Regions from separate parts of the Acerihabitans sp. TG2 genome, predicted to be linked through region 1. Evidence: predicted binding sites of a transcription regulator. Region 1 holds the regulator's gene; each other region holds the start of a gene.
The links. Region 1 encodes LexA, which represses DNA repair genes until DNA is damaged. Its sites were predicted from a motif close to TNCTGTATGTACATACAGNA; they were not measured.

Region 1 (2,273 bases):
GTAACACATACATTATTGGCCGCAAGGGATCCAGACCGGCGTCTTCCGGTGGATTTGCGGGAATAACTTTGCTTTTCACCAACAGCCTGAGCGGTAGATCCAACAACGTATAATAAATGGTTCGCCAGCCTGACATATTTTTGTGAAGCCTCTTGTTAGCATTGCGACACAAGAATACCAGAAACCGCGCGTCAGATCTGTGGTGATACGAACGCGAAGAAACGGTAAGATGAGCGCTATTTCACTCTGTGCATGGAATCATGGCAAATCAAACCTCCGGGCTGGCGCGTATTTACAAGGCCACGGGATACTCAATTAAAGGATTTTGCGCCGCTTGGCGTCATGAAGCCGCCTTCCGTCAGGAAGTTGTGGTTGCCGTCATTGCGATTATCCTTGCATGTTATCTCGAAACAGACGCTATTTCGCGTATTTTATTGATCGGGTCAGTATGGTTGGTGGTGTTGGTGGAGATCATCAATAGCGCTATTGAAGCGGTAGTGGACCGTATCGGGCCGGAACAGCATCCACTCTCCGGCCGGGCAAAAGATTTAGGATCGGCGGCCGTGACTCTGGCGATCGTTCTATCGGTATTTATCTGGGTGACGTTACTGTGGACGCATCTTGGATAAACTGCCGTTTTTAGCGGCTTGGCGGCCGGGATTTATGATGTTTTGCTACGTTGATGGTTTTCAATTGCATCAGACCTGTATATACTCTCAGAAAGACTGTATAAACAAACAGGGGATGGAATGAAAGCGTTAACCGCCAGACAACAAGAGGTTTTTGAGCTTATACGCGATCATATATCGCAAACCGGTATGCCGCCGACCCGTGCGGAGATCGCACAGCGTCTGGGGTTCAAATCCCCCAATGCCGCTGAGGAACACCTCAAGGCGCTGGCGCGTAAAGGCGCGATAGAAATTGTCTCCGGTGCCTCTCGCGGCATCCGGTTATTGATCGAAGAAGAAACCGGGCTGCCGCTGGTTGGCCGTGTCGCTGCTGGCGAACCCTTGTTGGCGGAGCAGCACATTGAAAGCTACTACCAAATAGATCCTGACCTGTTTAAGCCGCATGCTGATTTCCTGCTGCGGGTCAGTGGGATGTCAATGAAGGATATCGGCATCATGGATGGCGATCTTCTGGCGGTGCACAAAACCCAGGATGCGCATAACGGACAGGTCGTGGTGGCGCGTATCAACGATGAAGTTACGGTAAAGCGTCTCAAAAAACATGGCAATATCGTGGAGTTATTACCAGAAAACAGCGAATTCTCACCTATTATCGTTGACCTTCGCCAGCAGGAACTGTCTATCGAAGGGCTGGCGGTCGGCGTGATCCGTAATGGGAACTGGATTTAACGACGGTTTTTTCCCTACATGACTCAATGTGGTCCGGTTATGGATGAGCGTTTCTCCGGCACCGGGCCTGTTTGACAACGCCTATTATGCCTTTCACTCACCGCTGTTTATACCCGTCATACTTCAAGCTGTCGGTGCGTTGCAATATTCGGTCCTTCCGTGGGCCTCACCCTTAACGGGGCCGCGAGAAGTTGCGTTCAAATTTGCTGCACTATTTTACTGCACTGTTTTGCCCCACTATTTTGCCCCACTATAATGCCTATCGCCAATCCTCTGCTATAATTAGATTGTAGTGTTAATCAATGAATAGAACATAGGTGTTGAAATCCTATTTAGTCGATTAACAAAGTGAATTATCAGTCCAATCCAAGGAGGCTTTTATGAATAAAGATCAAACTAGCGGTAATTGGAAGCAGTTTACCGGTAAAATAAAAGAACAGTGGGGTAAATTGACTGACGATGATTTAACTGTGGTTGAAGGCAAACGCGATCAACTTATCGGTAAACTTCAGGAACGCTATGGCTATGGTAAAGACGTTGCTGAAACAGAAGTTAAAAATTGGGAAATCCGCAATAAATTTCGGTGGTAGCGGTTTATAGGCCAAGGAGGGGCGCCATAAGATAGGCCTTTTGTTTTAGCTTATTCTTATCCATGGTTGTAAGGGTGTGCTGTCTATAATTCTATCCACCTTAGGCGATTGATGTTTTTACCACCCGCTACCTTGGTAAGGTAGGGTTATTGAGATGTCAGCGTTTTTTTATGGCTATTGAATGGTCATGTTCGCAGGTGTCGGGATGGTTACAGGCTTGCACATCCGTACATAATGGACAAAATCCATGGGCCTCCACAACATTATGGCGCATCGTAAAACCACTGGCCTCGGCCATTTTTTGCAAGATATCCTCAATACCCTG
Region 2 (2,273 bases), on a different contig from region 1:
GTCGCAGGTGAATTCAGCCGTATCGCCAAATAAACGAAATGGGCGGCTTTGCAGGTCAACCCGGTTGATATGATCGAAGATAATTTCGGTATTGAACTTGGCTGCGTGGGCGTACATGCGTTCCATCAGCAGGGGACCGGTCAAACCTTCGGGGTCTCCCGGCCAGTTTTCTACCTCGGTGGTGGTGGTTAATTGGCCACCCTGTTCCATGCCGGTTATCAGCACCGGATGCAGATTGGCGCGAGCGGCGTAGACTGCAGCCGTGTAACCCGCAGGCCCAGACCCCAGGATAAGTAATTTACTGTGTTTCACCGTAGACATGTTTTCCTCGTTTATACCGCACACACTTCAACGGGTAGATTGTAAGAAAATTACCAGACTCTGCATAGGATGCAAAAGGTTGTTAGCTATTTTTATCATCGTTACAGACTATTGATCCGCCGATTTAAGTGGTAGATAGGACCTATTCATGAAAAAAAAACTGGTTAAGCCCCTGAGTTAGCGCTGTGATTGGTTTTATTTGGCATGTTGTTCTGATTTTCGTTGTTTTACTTTGACAATCCGCTGTGCTTTTGCGAAAACATCAGGGTAAGAAGAAATGAAGATATGGGTTTGAACAGGCAGTATGCATGGTAGTAGACGCAGATGACCTAAAAAAAAAACAGACAAGGGTCTTCAATCAAACCCTGATACATTGAAGTCTGCAGGGGTGTGGCAAGCTCAGGGAAGGAATTTAGAGAGACAAACAATAATGGTAGATAATAAGAAACGCCCGGGAAAGGATCTCGACCGAATTGACCGTAACATCCTCAATGAACTGCAAAAGGATGGACGTATTTCCAACGTTGAACTGTCAAAACGGGTAGGTTTATCCCCGACCCCTTGTCTGGAACGCGTGCGGCGCCTGGAGCGCCAGGGTTTCATTCAAGGTTATACCGCTTTACTTAATCCACATTACCTGGATGCGTCTTTATTGGTGTTTGTAGAAATAACCCTTAACCGGGGCGCACCCGATGTGTTTGAGCAATTTAATACCGCCGTACAAAAGCTTGAAGAGATTCAGGAATGTCATTTGGTGTCGGGTGATTTCGACTACCTGCTAAAAACACGGGTGCCGGATATGTCAGCCTACCGTAAGCTGCTCGGCGAGACGCTGCTGCGTCTGCCGGGAGTAAACGATACCCGCACCTACGTGGTGATGGAAGAAGTAAAACAGAGCAATCGTTTGGTGATTAAAACGCGTTGAGTAACAACACAGGTGCAAAACGGGCGATTTTTAGTTACACTCCTGTGCATCCATACAGTTTCAGCGCCGGTAAGCCTTCCGGCGCTGTTATTTAAGCAAATATAGCGGTTTAGAGAACCCTGGAGAGCCTTTCTTGAGCCAGGAATATACGGAAGATAAAGACGTAGTACTAAAAAAACTCAGCAGCGGCCGTCGGTTACTCGAGGCTGTGCTGGTGGTCATGGCTATTTTTGCCCTCTATTTGATGATTTCCCTGGTCAGCTTTGACCCTTCCGACCCCAGTTGGTCGCAAACCGCCTGGCATGGGCCTATCCACAACCTGGGTGGCGGGGTAGGGGCGTGGCTGGCCGATACACTATTTTTTACCTTCGGGGTACTGGCCTACGCCTTGCCACCGATCATGTTGATTTTCTGCTGGACGTCGTTTCGTCAGCGTGAGGAACAGGATTACGTCGATTATTTCGCCCTGTCATTGCGCTTGATCGGCTCACTGGCGCTCATCCTCACCTCATGCGGCTTAGCTGCGCTGAATGTTGACGATTTGTACTACTTCGCCTCCGGTGGTGTTATCGGTAGCCTGCTCAGTAACGCGATGTTGCCCTGGTTTAATGGCATCGGGGCTACCCTGACGCTGCTGTGTGTCTGGGCGTCGGGGTTGACGCTGTTTACCGGCTGGTCCTGGCTGACCATCGCTGAAAAAATCGGTGGCGTAGTCATGGGATGCCTGACGTTTATGTCAAACCGATCGCGTCGTGACGAACAGGATTATGACGATTGTTATGATGATGACAATCGCTATGATGATGCCAACGATGGCGATGGGGAAACGGTTTCAGCGGTGAGCGACTCAGGGGATTCACTGAAAAACACCGTGGTTGACCTTGACGACCCGCTCTTTTCACCTGCGATGACGCGGGATGCTAACCGCGCGGTATTGGCCAATGCTGTGGCACCGGCGGCTATCGGAACGGTGCCTGGGCCAGCGGCCACCACGGCTCACCCTGAGGTCGCAGCGCCCTCAGACAAC
Region 3 (2,273 bases), on a different contig from region 1:
GGGATAATCACAGGCTTATTTACGCACTAACAGCTTAATTTCCGAGGTATCTGCTATGTCTTTATCCGACGTTTTCCATCTTGGCCTCACCCATGCCGATTTACAGGGTGCCAGTTTGGCCATCGTGCCTGGTGATCCCCAGCGGGTCGAAAAAATCGCCCGGCTGATGGACAAACCGACCCATTTGGCGACTCACCGGGAGTTTACCACCTGGCGAGCCGAGTTGGCTGGTAAGCCGGTTATCATCTGTTCGACCGGCATTGGTGGTCCTTCCACCTCGATTGCCGTTGAGGAGCTGGCGCAATTGGGGATTAGGACCTTCCTTCGGGTAGGAACCACCGGGGCCATACAATCCCACATCGCCGTGGGTGATGTCTTGGTCACCACTGCTGCTGTGCGCCTCGACGGTGCCAGCCAGCATTTCGCGCCGTTGGAGTACCCCGCAGTGGCCGATTTTAGCTGCACCACCGCACTGGTGACGGCAGCGAATACCGCCAATGCCAAGGTTCATATCGGCATTACCGCCTCGTCGGATACTTTTTATCCAGGCCAGGAGCGCTATGACACCTACTCCGGCCGGGTAATCAGACGGTTTAAAGGCTCCATGCAGGAGTGGCAAGACCTGGGTGTTATGAACTATGAAATGGAATCCGCCACGTTGCTCACCATGTGCGCCACTCAGGGGCTCCGGGCTGGCATGGTGGCGGGCGTGATAGTCAACCGTACGCAACAGGAAATTCCCAGCACCGAAGCGATGCAACAAACCGAAAGCCAAGCCGTGGCCATCGTTGTGGCGGCCGCACGCCTGCTGTTAGCCTAATCTTCGCTTAATATAACATCACCTGCGGCCGGTATGTTTTGACTGGTCGCAAATTTGGCGCTCGCCGTGGTCTGAGCCTTGGCTTTGCTGGCCCCGGGCACGCTTGGCATTCAATTGTTTGCCCTGTTGTTTGCCTGGTAAAATACGCTGGACATTTATACAGTTACCTCTTACCGTGATGGTCAGAATTATTTAGGCGGAGGTAATATGGATTTTGACCTGTTATTTGCCGTCGGTGGTGCGACCATCGGCGCGCTGGTGGGGTGGTGGGTTGCGGTTATCGGCAGCCAGAAACGGCAGGGACAAGATCGCACCGAGCTGCGTTTGCAGGCGCAGTTGCTGGCCTCAACGCAGCAGGAACTTGAACGCTCGCAGTCCGCTTATCTCCAGTGTGAGCAACAGCTACGGACCGGCGAGCGGGAGATGCGCGATCTTTACGCGCGCCTGGCCACCGCCGAGGAGCGTCTGGCGCCGTTGGCGCATTGGCGCCAGGAGTGTGAACAACTGGACCAGGAGCTCCGGGCGCAACGGGAGGTGAACAGCGCCCAGGAAGCGGAGCTGCGCGAAGTGACCATTCGCCTTGAAGAGACTCGTCTGGGCGCTGAAGAAAAACAACGTTTGCTGATCAATAGCGAGCAAAGACTCTCCGGGCAGTTTGAGAATCTGGCCAACCGGATTTTCGAGCAAAGCGGGCGCAAGGTGGATGAGCTCAATCGCCAGAGCCTGGATCTGTTACTGGTCCCCCTGCGTGAGCAGTTGGACGGTTTTCGGCGCCAGGTCCAGGATAGTTTTGGCCAGGAGGCGCGCGAACGTCATACCCTGACCCATGAAATCCGCAACTTGCAACAGCTTAACGCCGAGATGGCCCGTGAGGCGGTGAACCTGACTCGCGCGCTGAAAGGCGATAATAAAACCCAGGGTAACTGGGGCGAGGTGGTATTGAGCCGGGTCCTTGAGGCGTCCGGCCTTCGTGAAGGCTACGAATATCAGACTCAGGTGAATATTCAACTCGACGACACCCACCGCATGCAGCCAGATGTGATTGTGCGTTTGCCCCAGGGTAAAGATGTGGTCATCGACGCCAAAATGTCGCTGGTGGCCTATGAACGTTTTTTTAACAGCGATGACGATGGTGAGCGGCAATCAGCACTGCTGGAACATATTAATTCACTGCGTGGCCATATGCGGTTGCTGGGCAGAAAAGATTACCAACAATTACCCGGTTTACGCTCGTTGGATTATGTGTTGATGTTTGTCCCTATTGAGCCAGCCTTTATGCTGGCTATCGATCGGCAGCCTGAATTGATTGACGAAGCGTTAAAGCAAAATATCATGCTGGTCAGCCCTACCACCCTACTGGTGGCACTGCGCACGATTAATAACTTGTGGCGCTATGAACATCAGAGCCGCAACGCGCAGCACATTGCCGAGCGGGCGGCGCGACTGTATGACA

Region 2: the regulator LexA is predicted to act here: its motif matches at 1,287-1,306, upstream of SJI19_RS08780 (DNA translocase FtsK 4TM domain-containing protein).
Region 3: the regulator LexA is predicted to act here: its motif matches at 966-985, upstream of rmuC (DNA recombination protein RmuC).

What each region holds. Positions count from the first base shown of each region.
Region 1 is NZ_JAYGJO010000032.1:14,379-16,651, reverse strand. It holds gene plsB (glycerol-3-phosphate 1-O-acyltransferase PlsB) at 1-136, opposite strand, end outside; gene SJI19_RS21130 (diacylglycerol kinase) at 261-629, shown strand; gene lexA (transcriptional repressor LexA) at 750-1,358, shown strand; gene SJI19_RS21120 (CsbD family protein) at 1,739-1,948, shown strand; gene zur (zinc uptake transcriptional repressor Zur) at 2,106-2,273, opposite strand, start outside.
Region 2 is NZ_JAYGJO010000007.1:120,515-122,787, forward strand. It holds gene trxB (thioredoxin-disulfide reductase) at 1-321, opposite strand, end outside; gene lrp (leucine-responsive transcriptional regulator Lrp) at 752-1,246, shown strand; gene SJI19_RS08780 (DNA translocase FtsK 4TM domain-containing protein) at 1,380-2,273, shown strand, end outside.
Region 3 is NZ_JAYGJO010000004.1:12,598-14,870, reverse strand. It holds gene udp (uridine phosphorylase) at 56-820, shown strand; gene rmuC (DNA recombination protein RmuC) at 1,028-2,273, shown strand, end outside.